DNA from 3 places in the Lactiplantibacillus sp. ME-2 genome. Region 3 is predicted to be linked to each of the others. Evidence: predicted binding sites of a transcription regulator. Region 3 holds the regulator's gene; each other region holds the start of a gene.
What was found. The regulator LexA, encoded in region 3, represses DNA repair genes until DNA is damaged. The targets are predictions, from matches to a motif close to CNAACANNTGTTNG.

Region 1: ruvA (Holliday junction branch migration protein RuvA) is a predicted target of LexA. The motif match lies at 2,138-2,151, and genes of this name have one in related genera.
Region 2: MMY95_RS03950 (replication-associated recombination protein A) is a predicted target of LexA. The motif match lies at 2,536-2,549, and genes of this name have one in related genera.

Annotation. Positions count from the first base shown of each region.
Region 1 covers NZ_JAKZEQ010000002.1:100,332-107,388, forward strand. Annotated here, with positions in the region: gene MMY95_RS01175 (YfhO family protein) at 1-1,319, shown strand, start outside; gene MMY95_RS01180 (hypothetical protein) at 1,449-1,970, opposite strand; gene ruvA (Holliday junction branch migration protein RuvA) at 2,171-2,782, shown strand; gene ruvB (Holliday junction branch migration DNA helicase RuvB) at 2,800-3,810, shown strand; gene queA (tRNA preQ1(34) S-adenosylmethionine ribosyltransferase-isomerase QueA) at 3,828-4,862, shown strand; gene tgt (tRNA guanosine(34) transglycosylase Tgt) at 5,172-6,314, shown strand; gene yajC (preprotein translocase subunit YajC) at 6,392-6,775, shown strand; gene dinB (DNA polymerase IV) at 6,905-7,057, shown strand, end outside.
Region 2 covers NZ_JAKZEQ010000007.1:34,677-41,733, reverse strand. Annotated here, with positions in the region: gene MMY95_RS03960 (cation transporter) at 1-595, opposite strand, end outside; gene gndA (NADP-dependent phosphogluconate dehydrogenase) at 990-2,426, shown strand; gene MMY95_RS03950 (replication-associated recombination protein A) at 2,595-3,944, shown strand; gene MMY95_RS03945 (response regulator transcription factor) at 4,135-4,821, shown strand; gene MMY95_RS03940 (HAMP domain-containing histidine kinase) at 4,821-6,464, shown strand; gene MMY95_RS03935 (UbiA family prenyltransferase) at 6,835-7,057, shown strand, end outside.
Region 3 covers NZ_JAKZEQ010000004.1:105,488-112,544, forward strand. Annotated here, with positions in the region: gene MMY95_RS02580 (HAD family hydrolase) at 1-486, shown strand, start outside; gene MMY95_RS02585 (D-2-hydroxyacid dehydrogenase) at 774-1,772, opposite strand; gene MMY95_RS02590 (GIY-YIG nuclease family protein) at 1,857-2,162, opposite strand; gene MMY95_RS02595 (tRNA1(Val) (adenine(37)-N6)-methyltransferase) at 2,146-2,904, opposite strand; gene MMY95_RS02600 (1-acyl-sn-glycerol-3-phosphate acyltransferase) at 3,016-3,651, shown strand; gene MMY95_RS02605 (YneF family protein) at 3,709-3,945, opposite strand; gene MMY95_RS02610 (DUF896 domain-containing protein) at 4,043-4,282, opposite strand; gene lexA (transcriptional repressor LexA) at 4,434-5,066, shown strand; gene MMY95_RS02620 (DNA alkylation repair protein) at 5,156-5,386, opposite strand; gene MMY95_RS02625 (hypothetical protein) at 5,690-6,319, shown strand; gene MMY95_RS02630 (hydroxymethylglutaryl-CoA synthase) at 6,370-7,057, opposite strand, start outside.

The DNA.
Region 1 (7,057 bases), on a different contig from region 3:
TTAAGATGAAAACTGGCGAACCGAAGATTTTTGCGGACAAGTTTATTTATGGCATGAGTAATCATACCGGCACGATCTTGTTAAAATCCAAGAATGCGTTGCCGTTAGTTTATACACAGCAGCATCAGATTAGTCAACGCCAATTTAATCGCTTGAACGCAGTTGACCGCGAGCAAGCCTTGTTACAAGGTGCGGTCACTACGCAGCAGGTTAGTGGTGTTAAGACTGTCAAGCCAACCGTTACCGGAAAAAACGTCGCTTATACGGTTCAAGCGGATACGACGAATGTTTTGGATACGTTGGACAAGGTGATTATTTACCGCAATCAACATGCAACGGGAGCGTCGAACAACGCGTTGACTAAGTTACCGGCAGATACGATCACATTAACGCCGGAACAACGAGAAAGTTTGACGCCGGCAACTGGCCTGACGACACCGTCAAACCGCGTGTTGAACTTGATTGCAGCTAATCAAAAGTTAGTCCAGAAAAATCAGGAAAACAATGCCGACGAGTTAACGAGCATGGTCAGTGATGTGCAGGGGCACCAGATACCGTACCAATTGACCATTCAACACCCTAAGAAGTATCGAAATACGGAACTCTATCTTGTGCTAGATGGCATCAGTTATCGGCGTTCCTCAATCAAGCACGCCTTGACAACGAGTCAAAATACCAACGTGTTCACGGCCCGTCCGTATACCAAAGTCGATTATCTAGATGATGTTCGCGATGGTCTGAAGGGCAATTTGAGCGCTAGTGGGTATTCTTTAACTGCTCAGATAACGGATAACTTGACGAGCTTTAGTCAGTTGGGTACCACGAATATGTCAGATTATGAGCCCCGGACATCAGCAGTAATCAACTTAGGGTATAGCAAGTACGCGCGTAAGCTGATTACGTTGAACTTTACGAGCATTCGTAGTTTGCATTTTAAGTCCGCTAAACTGATCGCTGTACCGCTTGGGAAGACTTATCGTCAACGGACGCGGCAACTACAGACGAGTGGGTTGAAGCATCAACAAGTGACGAACAACCAGATTACGGGAACCACGCTGACTAAGACAGCAACCGTGTTAACAACGTCAATTCCGTATTCGACTGGTTGGCAGCTACGAGTTGACGGTCAAACCGTTAGGACTCAAGTTGTCAACAAAGGGTTTGTGGGGGCCAAGTTGACAGCCGGCCGGCACCAGATTCGATTGACGTATCACACACCAGGACTAAAAATCGGCATATGGTCGAGTATTATTGGTGGTGTGATTAGCATACTGATTGCCTGCTGGTGGGGGCTTCACAAACGTGTCAGACAATCTTAATTGAGTAAATCGGTATTAAAATAGGCTTCTTAGGAATTAACTTTGATTCCTAAGAAGCCTATTTAACGTTAGATGGAACACAAACGAATGTATGCCATAGCGAAATTCACAATTAACAGCCACGACTGGTTAATTATGAGGTGTCGCTAACGCAATTAATTGTTCGGGAATGACCGGTGCAGTGACTAATTTTTGCCATTCACTGGTTGAGACTAACATGACGAGTGGCGTGCTGACCGTTGTCAACCACGTTTTCTGCGGGATAACGGGTGCCATGGCCGTTGTGATGTCGGTATTGACCTCAGACTCAGTAATCTGCCAGAGTCGATGTGTGACGTGCGCGGTATCCGTCACCTCGACGACCGGGGCAAAATGACCGACCCAGTCGTCAATCAACATCTCGATAACGGGCTGCTGTGGGTAAAGGACTGTGTTGATCGTGCCGGGAACCATGGTCGTCACGGTTTGATCCACCGGCCAGCTGCCAATTAAGCGCCACTGGTGAACACCGTTGAGTGTGAGTTCGTACCAGTAATAGCTGGCTTCGGTTGTCGTCATTGTATCCTGGCTGTCCCAATTGGTCGCAGCTGTTTGAATTTTAGTTTGACCAGTTGTGGTTGGTAACACCGCTTTAAACGGTTTGAGTTGCATAGCGAGACCTCCCTAGGACTTTGAGCATAGCATGACGTTAACGTGGCGGCAAGCATTTCTTGCAACGAAATCCGTCAATCGAGGTGAAATTGATTTAACATTAAAATTTGTTTTTTATCGGTGCACCAGTGTTAAGCCACTGTGAAAATGTGGTACAATTTAGCAAGCAAACATACGTTTTATTTAAAGGAGTTTTTTCGGTGTACGAATATTTTCTCGGTCAAGTGACCGATGTAACCCCCGGTTATGTGGTGATTGAGGTCAGCGGCATTGGTTATAAAGTGCTAACGGCTAATCCATACCGTTACCAGGTGGGCCCAACAGCAGTTAAGATGTATATCCATCAAGCCGTCAGCGAAAATGGCATGAGCCTATTTGGCTTTTTTGATGCTGACGAGAAGGCGTTGTTCGAAAAGTTGCTCGGGGTTTCGGGAATTGGTCCGAAGTCGGCCCTCGCGATTTTGGCCAACAACGACCATGCAGGTCTGATCCAAGCCATCAATCAAGAGAATGCGACTTATCTGACGAGTTTTCCTGGCGTGGGCAAGAAGACAGCTCAGCAAATCGTGCTGGACTTGAAAGGTAAATTAAACGATCTAAACGTTGATGTGACTGGTCAAACTGCGCTCGATGTGGATGCTCCTGCTGTTGATGGCGCGTTAGCGGACGCGTTGGCGGCTCTGGAAGCTCTTGGCTATTCGAAAGCGGATGTCAAGAAGGTCACTAAGAAGTTGGAGACGTTTAGTCAGACACAAGGGGCCGATACGAACACCTTGTTGAGTGAAGGACTACGACTATTGATGAAGAAGTAGATGGGAGGGGTAACTAAATGGACGATGACAAGTTATTATCCGGTGACAAAGCCGATGACGAAGAGGCGTCATTAGAAAAATCGCTCCGTCCGCAAACGTTAGCCCAGTATATTGGTCAGGCCCGGGTCAAGCACGAATTAGGAGTGTATATTGAAGCGGCCCGCAAGCGTGAGGAATCCTTGGATCACGTTTTGCTGTATGGTCCACCGGGATTAGGGAAGACCACGCTAGCGATGGTAATCGCCAACGAGATGCAGGTCAATATCCGCACGACCAGTGGCCCTGCAATCGAAAAGCCAGGTGATTTGGTTGCGCTCTTGAATGAACTGGAGCCGGGTGATATCTTATTTATTGACGAAATTCACCGGTTACCGAAAATCGTTGAAGAAATGTTGTATTCGGCCATGGAAGATTTTTTTGTCGATATCGTGGTCGGACAGGGGCCAACCGCCCATCCCGTGCACTTTCCACTGCCGCCGTTTACGCTGATTGGCGCGACCACCCGAGCTGGTATGCTGTCAGCTCCGTTACGTGACCGATTTGGAATCGTCGAACATATGGCGTACTATGAAGTTGCTGATTTGGAAGATATCGTTAAGCGGACTGCAGATATTTTTCAAACGAGTATCAAACCATCGGGTGCCCACGAAATTGCGCGTCGCTCACGGGGAACGCCCCGCATTGCTAATCGCTTGTTCAAGCGAATTCGTGATTTTGCAGAAGTGGCGGATCAAGACGCCATTGATGAGGCCATCGTGGCGCGATCACTGACATATTTACGCGTAGATGATGCCGGCTTGGACGAGACTGACAATAAGCTCTTACGAACGATGCTAGAGTATTATGACGGGGGTCCGGTCGGGCTTGCTACGATTGCGGCCAATATTGGTGAAGAAACGGATACAATCGCGGAAGTGGTCGAACCGTACTTACTCCAGATTGGGTTCTTGAAGCGAACACAACGTGGACGCGTTGTTACAATTAAAGGTTATCAGCATTTGGGATTCCCATACCCAGAAAATAAATAAAGATAAGAGGTCACAACATGAGTTTAACACTTGAAGATTTTGATTATGATTTACCACATGAACTGATTGCCCAGACACCAATCAAAAAACGGGATAGTTCACGGTTGTTGGAATTGGATCGCCAAACGGGCGAAATGCAAGATAAGCATTTCTACGATATTATTGATCAACTCAATCCAGGCGATGCGGTCGTTATGAATAATTCCCGCGTTATGCCAGCTCGTTTGTATGGTGTTAAACCTGAAACTGGTGGTCACGCTGAAGTCCTATTATTGCATAATACGGAAGGTGATGAATGGGAGACACTCATGAAACCTGCCAAACGTGCCAAGGTCGGTACCGTGATCTCATTTGGCGATGGTAAGTTGACGGCGACCGTAACGGCCGAAAAGGAAGATGGCATTCGGATGATCGAGTTTCATTACGATGGGATCTTCATGGAAATTTTGGAGAGCCTGGGTGAAACGCCATTGCCACCATATATTAAAGAAAAACTCGATGATCCAGACCGTTATCAGACTGTTTATGCCAAGGAAAATGGCTCGGCAGCTGCGCCAACAGCTGGTTTACACTGGACGAAGGAACTCTTACAAAAAGTTCAAGACAAGGGTATTAAGTTGGTTTACTTGACGCTGCATGTCGGACTAGGGACGTTCCGGCCAGTTGAAGAAGATAATATCGATGATCATAAGATGCACAGTGAATTTTATCGATTGGACGAAGATGCTGCTAAGACGTTGAATGAAGTACGGCAAAATGGTGGGCGCATCATTGCAACCGGGACAACGTCAATCCGGACGTTAGAGACCATTGGTAGTAAGTTTGATGGTGAAATCAAGCCGGATTCGGGTTGGACGGATATCTTTATCAAACCTGGTTATCAATGGAAAGTCGTTGATGCGTTCATCACGAACTTTCATTTACCGAAGTCGACCTTGGTCATGTTAGTGGCTGCCTTTACGGGCCGTGATATGATTTTGAAGGCTTATCAACATGCGATTGATGAAAAGTATCGCTTCTTCAGTTTTGGCGATGCGATGTTTATTCACTAGTATAACTGGCTTTAAACGCGATCGCTTATTTTGAAACGGATGACGGTTGAATATTAAAATGCCGTATTATACGAGGCGTATCGCTAATTTCAAGCTGCCGTTTTAGCTCTGGAGATAATAAAGATTGTCAATAGTCGCTTCAAGAAGTTAAAATGCATTCTTGAGGCGACTATTTGACGTTTGAACGCTTTGTTAACAGACTGACTAAAGCCACGTGGGTGCCCACGCCAATTGCCGCGACTGGTTCACGGCTGGATTTCGTGCTATCATTATTTGAGTTTAGCAACATTTTAATACGGAGGAACAGATATGGAACCGGCAATTAAATACCGATTAATTAAGAAAGAAAAACACACAGGAGCCCGCCTTGGCGAATTGATTACGCCACACGGGACCTTTCCAACACCGATGTTTATGCCCGTTGGGACGCAAGCCAGTGTTAAGTCACTGGCACCCGAAGAATTAGACGCGATGGGTGCGGGTGTTATCTTATCGAATACGTACCATCTGTGGTTACGGCCAGGCGAGCAAATCGTGAAAGAAGCTGGCGGGTTACATCAGTTTATGAATTGGAAAAAGGGAATCTTGACGGATTCAGGTGGGTTTCAAGTCTTTTCCCTGGCTAAAAACCGTGATATTACGGAAGAAGGGGTCCACTTTAAGAATCATCTGAATGGCTCAAAGATGTTCTTATCTCCTGAAAAGGCTATTCAAATCGAAAATGATCTTGGCCCAGATATCATGATGAGTTTGGATGAATGCCCACCATTCTTTGAAAGTTACGACTATGTTAGCAAGTCAGTTGCCCGGACAAGTCGCTGGGCAGAGCGGGGATTGAAGGTTCATCAACATCCTGATTACCAAGGCTTGTTTGGGATTGTTCAAGGTGCGGGCTTTAAAGACTTGCGTGAACAGAGTGCCAAAGATCTTGTTAGCTTGGACTTTCCAGGCTACTCGATTGGGGGCTTATCAGTGGGTGAATCGAAGGCTGAGATGAATCATGTTTTAGACTTCACGACGCCACTATTGCCAGAAAATAAACCCCGTTACTTGATGGGAGTTGGCTCTGCGGATGCCTTGATCGACGGTGCAATTCGTGGGGTCGATATGTTTGACTGTGTCTTACCGACTCGGATTGCCCGTAATGGCACTTGCATGACGTCCCATGGGCGTTTAGTTGTCAAAAATGCGGCCTACGCTCACGATTTCACCCCGTTAGATGATAATTGTGATTGTTATACCTGTCGTAATTTCACGCGTGCTTATATTCGTCATTTGATTAAGGCGGACGAGACGTTTGGTTTGCGTTTGACGAGTTATCATAACTTATATTTCTTGTTACACTTAATGAAGCAAGTTCGTCAAGCCATTATGGATGATAATTTACTGGAGTTTCGCCAGAACTTCTTTGAAATGTACGGTTTTAACGATAAAAACCCGAAAAACTTTTAGTGCTACTGGTATTTCAGACTGTAATTTGTTAAAGTTAAAGATAGTCAAACTTTTAATTAGAGTAGGAGCGATATTAAATGGGTCAAATGGCATCAATTCTGTTTATCGTGGTCATGTTCGCATTCTTATACTTCTTCATGATCCGTCCACAACGGAAACAACAACAACAACATCAACAAATGTTAAGCAAAATCAAACGTGGTGACAAGGTTACGACAATTGGTCGCTTGCACGGGGTCGTTGATGAAGTTAACGAAACCGAAAAAACAGTTACTTTAGACTGTGATGGCATCTACTTGGTTTTTGATTTGAACGCTGTTGCTAAGATTTCTCCAGCCGAAGATGCACAAGCTAAGACAGTTGCACCAGAATCTGGGGCAGCGGCTGAATCAGCTGCTACTTCTGAAGTTGAATCGGCAAGCTCAGCCGCCGACGATAATGCTGATTCTGAAGCAAAATAGGTTTACACCATAAGTGGTCGATCATTACTGATGACCGCTTATTTTTTTTGCTTATTTTTTGGTCTTGAAACGCGCTTTTGAACGTATGTTCGTGTATAATGAAAGTACTAAGGATTGGAGGGGCGGCGGATGGCACAGTCAATTGTTGAAGCGCCTATTCGGGTGGATACGAGTCGGAAAATTATTCATGTGGACATGGACGCGTTTTATGCGTCGATCGAAGAGCGGGAGCATCCAGCCTACAAGACGCAGCCGTTAGTGATCGCGCATGATCCTCGGCAG
Region 2 (7,057 bases), on a different contig from region 3:
TAAGAACGGTAGTCAGACTGGTCAACGCGTCCGTGAAGGTATCACGGCTCGCTGCGGTCAGGGCAGCATTGTTAAGTTTGCGACTCCAATAATGATTGAAGGCCCATAAAACCAGTAGCACCACGAAGGAAAACCCGGCGGCCAAGCCGGCGATACTGCTGAGGTTTTTGAAGGGGGTACGGGTGGCGAATGTCATTACGCCTTTGATAATAATGTCGATTCCAATGGCAGCCATGATGGTGCCGGCTAGTAAATTAAAAATCGTCTCAAAACGAAAGCGGGATTGCTGGATTCGGGGTCCTAATTGCTGCTGCTCCGCGGGTGCGATGGGTGCGCCAAATAAATCGTCATCGTGCGTGCGACTGGCGATGAATAGACCAGTCATGAGTAGCCCGGTCGAAAAAATTCCAGATAAATTATTAAAGGCATCCGCACGTAGGGCCTGTGAGTGGCCCCAGCGTGCCCCTAGAAGCTCGATAATAAATAAGCCCAAATAAACGGCCACGTTGCCCCAGAGATGGTGACGGGCCGTTTTAAGCGAAATAACAACGGGTCGTTCAATTTGATGCCAATCTGGCAGTCGTTGGATAGACATGATTAGGGGCCTCCTTACTTATCTTGAATTGGACTGCTGGTCAGGATTAGTGGTGCTAGGGTGTCTCTCTGGTAAAAGTGGCCACCAGCGGGCATGTACGAATAAAAAAAGTGCGGAACGTCATAATAACAATGAGGACACTAGCCTAAACACCACGAACCGATCTATGAAGGTTATCCGTTTATTTTACTGTAAGCCTAGCACGGTGTTTTTAACTTTGTCAGTTGGTGCTGTTTGAAAGGCAAGTAACCTTTTTGGATGGTTCTATGAAAATTAATTTCTTCCCGCGATAAATTATATGAAATTAATTTTAAAATTTGCGGTCATTTACTTTATTAACAGCGTGTTTTTTGGTACGATAGTTGCGTATTAAAAATTGGGAGGCAATAAACTAATGAGTAATGAAAAACCACAAATTGGTGTCATTGGGATGGCCGTCATGGGTAAGAACCTGGCGTTGAACATCGAAAGCCGCGGCTACAAGGTTGCGATTTTTAATCGGACTGGTGCCAAAACTGAAAAGGTCGTTAAGGACCATGCTGACAAGCAATTAGTACCAAGTTATAAGATCGAAGACTTCGTGGCTTCACTTGAAACGCCACGACGGATTATCATGATGGTTAAGGCTGGTAAGCCAACCGATGCCGTTATCGATGAATTATTACCACTATTAGATAAAGGCGACGTCTTGATTGATGGTGGGAACACCAACTTTAATGACACGATGGCGCGTAACGCCCGCTTAGATAAATCCGGAATCAACTTTATTGGTATGGGTGTTTCCGGTGGTGAATTAGGTGCCTTACAAGGCCCTTCATTGATGCCTGGTGGTCAAAAGGAAGCTTATGATTTAGTTGCCCCAATCTTGGAAAAGATTTCTGCTAAAGCGCCTCAAGACGGTGCACCATGTGTGACTTACATCGGCCCGAACGGTGCTGGTCACTACGTTAAGATGGTCCACAACGGGATTGAATACGGTGATGAAGAGTTAATCGATGAATCATACAATATCATGCGCAACGTCGCGGGCTTGTCCGTTGATGAAATGTCCGATATTTTTACGGACTGGAACAAAGGCGAATTGAGCAGTTACTTGATCGAAATCACCGCTGACATTTTGTCACGTAAGGATGATTTAGGTGCGGATAAGACTAAGCCAATCGTTGACATGATCTTAGACCGTGGGAACAACAAAGGAACTGGTAAGTGGAGTTCCGAAGATGCCTTGAACGTTCAAGTGCCACAATCCGTTATTACGGAAGCGGTCTATGCGCGTTACATCTCAATGATGAAGAACGAACGGGTTGCCGCTTCTAAGAAATTAGCTGGCCCAACCGCTGACGTTGACTTGCCAGCCAAGGAAGAATTGGTTGAGAAGATTCGTCAAGCCCTCTACTTCAGCAAGATTATGAGTTATGCGCAAGGCTTCGAACAACTTCGTTTCGCTTCTGAACATTATGGTTGGGACTTGAAGTTCGGTGAACTTGCCCAAATCTGGCGTGCTGGTTGTATCATCCGGGCCCAATTCTTACAAAACATCACGGATGCTTTTGATAAGAAGCCTGATTTAAATAACTTATTGATGGACGACTACTTTGCCGACATCGCCGCCAAGTATCAACAATCAACACGTGAAGTGCTTAGCTTAGCGATCCAAGCTGGTGTACCGGTACCATCATTTAGTGCGGCATTGTCATACTACGACTCATACCGGGCCGAAGTGCTACCTGCTAACTTGTTGCAAGCGCAACGGGACTACTTTGGTGCGCATACGTATGAACGGACTGACCGTGAAGGGTTATACCATTACAGTTGGTACGAAGAACAATAAAATCATTTTGAATGAACTAAACTGTGGCTAATGACGTTACGCGTGATTAGGCGCAGTTTTTTTGTGCTGTGGGTGGCTGTGCGGTAATGATCGTTGGTTTGAGTGGATTAGAACGTACGTTTGCGTTAAAATTGAGAGTAATGAATAAACGCGAAAGTGGGGGTCGCCATGCGACAAGAATCATTATTTAACCCGGATAAATCTAGTAGTAGTCCGTTGGCTTACCGGGTCCGGCCAGTGACGCTGGCGGATTTCAAGGGCCAAGAGCATCTACTTGGCCCGGGTAAACTATTACGACAATTAATCGCAGAAGATCAGTTACCATCCCTGATTTTTTGGGGACCACCGGGAGTCGGCAAGACCACGCTAGCCGAAATTATTGCGCAACAGACCCAGTCGCACTTTATTACGTTTAGCGCGGTGACGAGTGGCATTAAAGAAATTCGGCAAATCATGGATGAAGCGGAGGCTAATCGAGATTTTGGTGAAAAGACCATTGTTTTTATTGATGAAATTCACCGGTTTAATAAAGCCCAACAAGATGCCTTTTTGCCATATGTTGAGCGCGGCAGTATCACGTTAATTGGTGCGACGACGGAAAATCCCTCATTTGAAATTAACGCGGCCCTATTATCACGGTGCAAAGTATTGGTCTTAAAGGCATTGACGCCTGACGCATTAGAAGCTGTCTTACAGGGCGCTTTGCAGAATCCGAAGGGGTTTCCGGATCTTGAGATTACGATGCAGCCTGATACACTACGGTTGATCGCAGAATTTGCTAATGGTGATGCTCGTATGGCGCTCAATACGTTAGAAATGGCTGTTTTGAACGGTGACCGCGATGGCAAGCACGTTACGATTACTACGGCCGGGTTATCGCAACTGATCAATACTAAGTCGTTGCGCTACGATAAGCATGGCGAGGAGCATTATAATATTATCTCCGCGTTACATAAATCAATGCGTAATAGTGATGTTGACGCGGCGATTTACTGGTTGATGCGGATGCTAGCCGGCGGTGAAGATCCGCTGTATATCGCTCGGCGTTTGATTCGGTTTGCGAGTGAGGACATTGGGCTAGCTGACCGGCAGGCATTGCCACTGACGGTAGCAGTCTTTCAGGCGTGCCAGTTGATCGGTATGCCTGAGTGTGACGTGAATTTGACGGAAGCAGTGACTTATTTAGCCTTAGCACCGAAGTCCAATGCATTATACGCGGCTAAATCGGCAGCGCAAGCAGATATCAAAGCGACGGGTAATTTACCGGTCCCCTTACAGATTCGCAACGCACCGACAAAATTAATGAAAGATTTAGGTTATGGTTCTGATTACAAATATGCCCATGATACAGCGGCCAAATTAACCACGATGACGACGATGCCACCTGAGTTAAAACAGCACCGGTACTATGAGCCGACTAGCCAGGGACAGGAGAAAGCCTGGCAACAGCGCCTAGCTGCTATTCGCCAGTGGCACCAGCAACATCCGCAAACCGAACCGTCAGATGATGAGACATAAAGATTGCAATTTAATGAGAATTCACTAAAATTAGATTTGGGTGAGGAGCAGACCCTGGTTGGGGTGTAGGAAATTCAGCGTTTTCATGTTAAAATAACATGTTGTACTAGCTTAATGCAGGTTAGTGGTGATAAATCACTGATTCGTACGGTTTTTAGATAAGTTGAATATTAGGAGTGACTAAAAGTAAATGAGTCGAATATTAATTATTGAGGATGAAAAAAACCTCGCACGCTTCGTTGAATTAGAATTAAAACACGAAGGCTATGATATTCAAGTCGAATATAACGGCCGTAAAGGGTTAGACGCAGCGTTAGCTGAAGATTTTGATGCCATCCTATTAGACCTGATGTTACCGGAACTGAACGGTTTGGAAGTCTGCCGGCGGGTTCGTGAAGTCAAGAACACGCCGATTATTATGATGACGGCCCGTGACTCCGTGATTGATCGAGTTTCCGGCCTGGATCATGGGGCAGATGATTACATTGTTAAGCCATTTGCTATCGAAGAATTACTTGCCCGCTTACGAGCACTATTGCGGCGAATCGATTTGGAAAGTGAACAACAAAGCACTAAACAAACGACCGTCACTTATAAAGACTTGACGATTGAAAAGGAAAACTTAGTCGTTAAACGCGGCGACGAAGTCATCAACTTGACGAAGCGTGAATATGAACTGTTATTAACTTTAATGGAAAATATTAACGTTGTCCTCGCTCGTGATGTCTTACTAAACAAAGTATGGGGTTACGAATCAGAAGTTGAAACGAATGTCGTCGACGTTTATATCCGTTACTTACGGAACAAGATTGACCGACCAGGAGAAAAGAGTTACATCCAAACTGTTCGTGGGACTGGATACGTGATTCGTTCTTAATGACTGACGCTGATACGAATCAAGTGACGTCTAAACCACGGCGCCGTTGGTCATTAAAATGGAAATGGGCGCTCGGGACCGCAATTGGGTCCGCGCTCATTTTTATTTGTTTTTCATTATTGGTCTATAAGAGTTTCACGAACCTCTTATTGCGCCAAGAACAACGGAACGTGGCTAGTGCTGTTACAACGGTGCAACAATCGTTACGAACGGAGTCGAAGGGACTGACCATTAAATCGGTGGCCGCTAAATTGCAACCCGAAGCGAGCGTTGAACCGGCAACTACCATGAGTGAACGTAAGCATGGTGTGCTGCAAAGTAAAATCTTTTCAGATTCTGATTTAACAGCCTTATCCCGTACAAACTTAGCTGTGACGGTTTATGATCCACACGGGAACACACTCTATCTATCCCGCAAGGATGCACATGAGTTCTCTAAGAATAAGACGCGTCAGGTGGTGGTGATTGGCCGAGGAAGTGATGCTGAATTAGTTGGGCGGGCGCCCATTTATGCGGCTAGCAATCACCGTTTGATTGGTTACACCCAGGTCACCGATAATTTGGCGGAATACCATTCAACGACTCAGAATTTGATCTGGATCTTTATTGTGATGACAATGATCACTATTTTTGGTGCCACGCTACTGGGCTATTTCTTAGCTGCGTTTCTATTACGGCCAATGCGTAAAATCAAACAGACGATTAATGCGGTCAATGATGATCCGCAAACTGACTCGCGAGTGCCCGATCTTAAACGCAATGATGAATTGTCGGATTTAGCAGTCGTATTCAATGATATGCTTGATCAGATGCAACGCTATATTAGTCAACAGCAGCAATTTGTTGAAGACGTTTCCCATGAATTACGGACCCCGGTGGCAATTATCCAGGGCCATATGGAGTTGCTGAATCGATGGGGCAAGGATGATCCGCAAGTGTTGTCGGAATCATTGGCGGCTAGTTTGTCAGAAACCAAGCGAATGCAGAGCTTAGTTCAAGAAATGTTGGACTTATCGCGTGCTGAACAATTGGAAATCAATTTTAGCCATGAGACGTCGGACGTTCAGAAGTTAGTGACGCAAGCATTTAACGATTTTACGATGATTCATCCCGACTTTCATTTTACGTTTGATGATGATGTTAAAAAGCCGGTGTATGCTCAGATTTACCGTAATCACCTCGAGCAAATTCTGATTATTTTATTGGATAATGCGGTCAAGTACTCGACACGACGTAAAGAAATCCATTTATCATTATCCACGGATTATCGCTACATTGAAGTCGCCGTCCAAGACTTTGGTGAGGGTATTTCTAAGGACAATCTCGATCGGGTTTTCAACCGTTTCTATCGGGTTGATAAGGCGCGTAGCCGTGATAAGGGTGGTAACGGGTTAGGATTATCCATTGCGCAACGGTTAGTTGAAGGTTACCATGGTCATATTAGTGTTGAATCTGTGGTGGGCCAAGGCTCGATCTTTCGGTTCCAGTTACCGATTCTACGGGACGCGAAGCTCTTAGCTAAGGCCGAGGCTGAAACGAATGATGTTGAAAAGATTGCCAAGTCGGAACTGCCAGCCGGAATCCGACCAGCTACTCGTGATGAAGATGAAGCGCCCTTGGATGATCATGAGCACGACCACTAGGTAATCGAATCATTGATGAATTTAAAACGCACATTCAAGTTAATTTAACTTGAATGTGCGTTTTCAGTATGGATAATTGCGCTGTAATGAATTTTAAAGCCGCGGCCTATGGGATCATATCGTGATTTTGAGGGAGGCCTGGATCAATATTGAGCATCGACTGACAGTCCGATAGGGCGCAGTAAGATGCTGATTAAACGACGAATAGGTTGTACACCAGCAGGCTGGGTTTAATCCTGATTCAAATTGATCCGACTCGAAATATATTTAAGCTGACCGATATTTGTTGGTATGTTCATCATGAAACCATTTTCACAAGTAACCTTTTTTGGTATAGTGGAAGAGTAGTTAATTTAATCAGGGGGCGAAGTTGTTGACGAACGAACCAACTTATCGGCCAATGACGTTCAAAATTTTTTTGGAATTCATTCGGCTAAATGCCAAGGCAGCTAGTGTGGTGCCGTATTTTATTGGTATTTTATTTTCAATCTATTATTTTCATGCGTTTAATTGGATCAATTCGTTAATTTACTTAGTTGCACAAGTAGCGATTGCATTGTTTGTGACGGGGTTTAATAACGTGCAGGATTACT
Region 3 (7,057 bases):
CACATCAGCACTGATCGGGCTATCCAATTTGAAATGGCCTATCAGCAGGAACTAAATCAGATTTGCCTTTTCGATGGGCTGAGTGCGACGCTGACTAAACTCAGTCACGCTTTTAAAATTGGTATCATTACCAATGGGCCAGCGCCGATTCAGCATCAAAAGTTACATCAATTACAAATTGAACATTTCGTGCATCCGGATAACATCTTTATCTCAGAAGAATTGGGTATTGCTAAACCCGACCCATCAATCTTCACGACGTGGGCCCATCAGGTTGGCATCAAGGCCAACGAAGCCGTTTACGTTGGTGACAATGCAGCACTCGACATGACCAGTGCCAAACACGCTGGGTGGCAAACTTTTTGGTTTAATCACCGGCGCAATGACCAGGTGACACCGAGCGTAATTCCTGATCAAATCATCCAGAGTCCAGCGGAACTAAATGAACTATTGCTAGCACTTCTTCAAGCCGCCAGCGCTTCATAGACGCATACTGGCGTTAAAGCTACGAGCAACTTATGCTGGTAACAACCACGGTAAGTACGTGCTAGCAAGACCTTTACCTAGCAACACTTAATTGTGTTATCGCTAACAAAATCGCTCACTTGTGAAGCCCACAGCCGTGCAACCAGCTCGATTGTGGGCTTTTTGTTATGGATATAACAGCATTGAAAGTACGCTTGGGGTTAACGCTTCGAAAAGGCCCCATTAGATGAAAGTATAAAAAATGGCGTCACTCAGATGAGTGACGCCATTTTCAGTGATAATCGAGATTAGTCAAACTTAACTTGTGTGTCAGCTTTACCAGTTTCGATGAATTGTTTGTTACTGTTCATTGAAACGTGCACCATGTTGTGAACGGCAGTTTCAGTGTAGAAAGCCGTATGTGGTGTAATCAAAACATTGTCGCGGTTGAACAAGTTCATGAAGACCTTGTCATCAATCGTTTGACCTTCAAGGTCTTTGTTGAAGATCTTAGTTTCGTATTCATACGTATCAAGAGCGGCACCGGCAACTTTGCCACTGTCTAAGGCTTTGATCAAGTCTTCTGAATCGATGAGTGTCCCACGAGCAAAGTTCAAGATGTAGGCGCCATCTTTCATCTTGCTGAAGGCATCCGCATTCAACATGTGGTAGTTATCCTTCAATGCAGGAACGTGTAACGTGATAACATCAGCTTGGGCGTATAATTCGTCCAAGGTGTCAACGTACATGCCTTCCTTTTCAAGTTCAGCATTCCGGTAAACATCGTAACCGATAACCTTAGCGCCGAAGCCTTTGAAAATATCGATGGCAGCACGGCCAATCCGACCAGTACCGATAACACCAACAGTCATGGTGTTTAATTCCTTGGCAATATCTGGTGCCCAACGGAAGTCTTGCTTAGCTAACTTCTTGTTGAACAATGGGGTTTGACGTAATAATTGCATCAATTGCGTTACTGATAATTCAGCAATCGCATTTGGTGAGTATGCAGGTACGTTAGAAATGTTTAAGCCACGTGCTTTAACAGTAGGAACGTCCAAGTTATCAACACCAACGTTACGAAGAGAGATGTTCTTAACCCCTTCGTCGGCTAACTTGTTCAATACTTCAGCAGTATAGTCCTTTTGTTGGTATACATCGGCACCGTCGAAGCCTTTAGCTAAGTCAACGTTGTCTTCAGTAAGTAATTCTGGAACTAATTTAACTTCAACATCTGGGTTTTCTTTCATCCAAGTATCGAAGAATGGACGTTCGTCATCACGTACAGCATATGCAATAATTTTCATTACAAAAATTCCTCCTATATATTGATACAGTAAATATTATAACAGTAAATGCGAGAAATAGAATCATAAATTGTGAAAACTTCGCTAAATTTTTACATCGTGAGCTGACAAGTATTTTAGCTTGGCAGCTCGCGATTGGTGTTTGAAGGCATATTCAGCCTTTAACGCACTTGATTTGTCAGTGAAAGTTTCATGGTAAATTAATTGCAAAGGCCGCCGTGAGCTGACCCGCGTATATTTAGCCCCTTTGCCCGCATTGTGCGTTGCTAATCGTCGCTGCAAGTTATCCGTAAAACCACCATACAACGTTTGATCAGCACATAATAGGACATAAAAATAATATTTTTTAGTTGCCGTCGTGGACGCAGCCGGCTTACTTGTGCTTGCCATAGAGTAATGTGTGCACCTCTTCCCTGTATTCACCATCATCACGATAAACGACAAGCGGTGGCATGATTCGAACACCGTTGCGTTTCCCATCCTTGATCATTTCGATCAGAACCATGTTCGCTTCCCGTTGTGCTTTGGGATGGACGAACCGAATCCGTTTGGGTGCCAACCGATTGGTCGCCATGGTACTGAACAAGTCATCTAGTCGTTCAGGACGATGAACAAAATATGCTTTACCATTCATTTTTAACAAATCACTAGTTACCGCTAGGATCTGATCTAAATTAGCGGACAGTTCATGCCGTGCAATCGCCAAATGAGGATTTGGATTTTTAACGCTCTGCGGTCGATCTTTAAAATACGGTGGGTTACATAAGACTGTATCCACCGAATCTTTCGGTAGTTGGCGCGTAATTGCCAGTAAGTCTTCGTTCAGGACTGTCATTTGTTGGGTTAAATCGTTCAAAACAACACTGCGTTGAGCCATATCGGCCAACCGGGGCTGAATCTCGACCGCCGTAATATGGCCTTGAGTTTTAGCACTGGCGAATAGACCTACTGCGCCATTGCCAGCACAGAGATCCACGATCTGGCTCTTAACGCCCTTCGCAACCTGGGCAAAGTCACCCAACAGAACAGCATCCAGTGAGAACGCAAAGACTTGAGAACTTTGAATTATTTGGATATCTTGACTATATAATTGATCAATACGCTCATCGGCGTGTAACGTGACGTCTGCCATATTCGGCCACCTCTCCATTAAAATCATCGCACAGTTATCATACAATTAACTTGCAGAATTTGCCAAATTTCGTCATACTGTGAGCAGTTAGTAAACGAAAGGAAGATCGTGATGTTTTATTCTTTTATGCGCGGACTAGTCCGACTAATCATCACCATTATTAACGGTCGGCCGCACTATCAAGGACGGGAAAACTTGCCTGAGGGCGCCTACATCTTAGTTGGACCGCACCGGACGTGGTTTGATCCGTTGTACTATGCGTTGGCCGGCAGCCCAATGAAATTTAGCTTTATGGCCAAGGAAGAACTATTTAAGAATCCCGTCTTGCGGTTCATTCTCGTCCATGCGAACGCTTTTCCTGTCAATCGGCAACATCCAGGACCTTCAGCAATCAAGACTCCCGTCAAATTTTTGCGCAGCGGTAAGCTTTCATTAATCATGTTTCCATCGGGAACGCGCCACTCACAAGAACTTAAAGGCGGCGCAACCGTCATCGCAAAAATGGCCGGTGTTCCACTAGTCCCAACCGTTTACCAAGGTCCATTGACCTTCAAACAACTTTTTAGTCGTCAGCGGGTCACCGTCCGTTTTGGTAAACCGATTGATATTGATCGTAAGCTGAAACTAGATGATGCTGGTCAAAAACAAATTGAAACTAAAATGTTGCACGCTTTTGACGACTTGGATCGTCAAATCGACCCAACGTTCAAATACGTTGATCCTGCTACAACCCGTCAGAAACATTAAGTTCGATAATAAAAAAGTGTCGGTGATCGCAATTTAAAGCGAGCCGACACTTTTTTACTACTTGTTATCGTTTTTAGATGCAGCTTTCATCGAATTCAACATCTGATGTAACTTCTTTTCGGACGGGCGTTGACCCATTTGCATCATCATACTACGAAGCATTTCTTCACTAATTGGTGGATTTTGCTTCAAGTAATTTTGCATATAGTGCCGGGCACCGAAGAAACCACCAGTTAACCCAACCAATACGCCGATAACGACGATTAAAATCCAAATTCCTGTAGACACAGTCATTCCCCTCCCTTATTACAGTCTTCATTAAACTAGTCTACACAAATTAATAATAAAAGAAAAGGAAAATTTGTCAGTTGACAAATTTTCCTGAAATCGGTTAATCATCTCGAAGACCGCGATCGCGTTGCACTTGACGGACCTTTTCTGGCGTAACCTCTTTACCATCTTTATCATAAACCTGAAGCATTTCAACTTGTTGCCGAAAACCGGCGCGAAATTCCTTCAAGTATTTTTGCCGCAACTCTTGACGTTCGGCTTCTTCTAGCTCGGTGAGCCCCTCGGCTTTCGCCTTATGAGCTAACTCATTGATCCGAGCAAGCAATTCTTTTGAAATCAAATCAGCAGCCCCTTTCACTCTTGAAATATACACGAAATTAGACCCTAAATCAATTAATAGTGTTTGTCAACCGAACATTTGTTTGAAAGCTATGAAACGCTATGCTACAATTGGTTTAACCAATAATGAAAATAAAAAATGAGGTGCCAAGATGAGTAAAACATCGGAAAGCAAACAAATGGCCGTTCTTCGCTTTATTTATGAACGTGTCAATGAAAAAGGATACCCGCCAACCGTTCGTGAGATTGGTGAAGCCGTTGACTTATCTTCGACTTCGACCGTTCACGGCCACATTTCACGGCTAGAAAAAAAAGGTTACATCCAAAAAGACCCAACTAAGCCACGTGCCATTGAGGTAACGCCAGCCGGTTTCGAAGCACTGGGCGTCGAAACTACGCCACATCAAATTCCGGTACTTGGAACGGTAACCGCCGGCCAACCAATTCTTGCCGTACAGGAAGCGACGGATTATTTTCCAATTCCTAAGGAACTTGAATCATTCGGTGGCGACCTTTTCATGCTCACCATCCGTGGCGAAAGTATGATCAATATCGGTATCATGAATGGTGATCAAGTCATTGTTCGGCGTCAAAGTTCCGCTGACAATGGTGATATCATCATTGCCATGACCGATGAAAATGAAGCGACTTGCAAGCGATTCTTCAAAGAGGCCGATCACTACCGACTACAACCTGAGAACGACACGATGGCGCCAATTATCTTGAACAACGTCTCTGTATTAGGCAAAGTTGTCGGTTTATATCGCGACATGCTGTTTCAGTAAACTATCACCCACAAGATGACAATTCAATTTGTCATCTTTTTTATTCGCCAGTTTTTAGAGCAGGTTGATGGCATGCCTACAGATTCCACTCACAAATATTTACACCCTTCCCGCCGTGCCAGGGACGAGAGCACGTTATTTGCGACAAAAGCACGCCCCCATTCCGGATTCACCTTGCCATAATCCCGTAGTGCCCAACCGATTGCCTTCTGAATAAAAAAGTCATCATCACCCCGATTCGTTAGTATCGCCGTTTGTAAATTGGCAATCCGTCCTCTTTCAAGCCTAATCGAAGCGCGATACCTACTCGTCGCACCTATTTATTGGTAGCTCGTAAATATACCACCCGCTTGTTGTAAACAACCGTGCGCTGAGAGATACGCTGCAAGAACCTTGCACCAGGCATCAACACTATCCCACTGTGGCGTTACTGTGATTTGGTGGTAGCACCATTGCTATTGAATCAGCGGCGCCTGATTCTCCCGATGTATCGACAGAAAAAGTGCTGGCGCCAAATTGGTTATTAGTCGGATCTCTTTTCAAAATATTTCAAATCTGTGACGAACAGCCAATAGTTCAATGGTATAATGATTATACTATTTTAAACATTGGGAGTTGGTTACATGTTGTTCCTAGCCATTATGGGCTTGATTGTTTTTCTATTAGCATTATTTTCCGTGATTTACGCACGTCAAACCGGTGGTGGTTGGAAATTTCTAACACTAATTACGGTCCTCAGCGCCCTGGTCACCATCTACGCGGTCGTTAAATTGCCTTACTGGCCATACAACCAGTCACAGCAATCGGCGCGCAAAGCATCATCTAGCACGAGTACTAGCGCTAGTACCAGCAAGTCCAAATCAACGAGCTTGAGTTCCTCACAAGTCGTTTTTAACGAAGCCAGCACCAAACGCGCGGCCGCAACGATTAAGTTGAATGAAGAAAATATCCTTAAACAATTACAATCTAACTATCAATCGATTGGTACCGTTGCATTCACCAAGTCAACGAAAACATATACGATTACGCCAACCAATAAAAAGTACGTTAAATCTTTGAAGACGATTAAATCATATCCATCTCAAAACCAAAAAGCAATCACCACGATTACTTCGAATTTTAAATCGTTGTCAAAATCGCTCCAAAAGAATCTTGCCGCTGGTTACACGATTCAGTTGCTACAACCAGATACCACTGACAAGACGCTGTTGAGTGTCCAAGATGGTCAAATTATGACCAATAACTTCAAATAGGAAAAGTCACTTGTCTAGCAAATTTGCTAGTAACAAGTGACTTTTTTTGTTTAAACTTGTTGATCCAAATATTGACGTTGTTCGTTCTTTTGACCGGTCAATACGAATCGATGGGGATCATCAGCATAGCTGACCGACTGATCATCGGCCCGCCATTGCAATTGATGACTGAATAAGGCTTCATACTCCGCCACACTAACTCGGCGACGACGAGCCAACCGTTGTGGTAGGCCATGATCTAAACCGGTCTGATAATCCGGCTGAATAACCCCGGTATAAAATTCACCCTCGGCACCCGAGCCATAACTGAATAATCCGAGTCGATTCCCTGGTTGTAACTGAGGATCAGTCAGTAACTGCGATAACAAGCTCAAATAGAGTGAACCAGTATACAAGTTACCAACTTGTCGATTTAGCTGACGCGCATGTTCGAAGTGCGCCAACCACTGGGCTTGTTTCTCGGCATCAACTAATGGTAACACGCTTCGAAGCGCTTTAAGTCCCATCTTTGTATATGGCAAATGAAAAACCAAGGCCGTCAGTGCGTCTGGACTAGTTTGAGTCGTTTGCAGGTAATTCTTAAACACATCTTGAAAATAATCAATATAGATATTAGACGAGTATTTGCCGTCAACTAGGGCTTCTGTATGATACAACGGTCGCCAAAAGTCCATCACATCTTCGCTCAGTAGACTTGACTCAGTACCCAGTACTAATACTTTAGGATCCGCACTAATT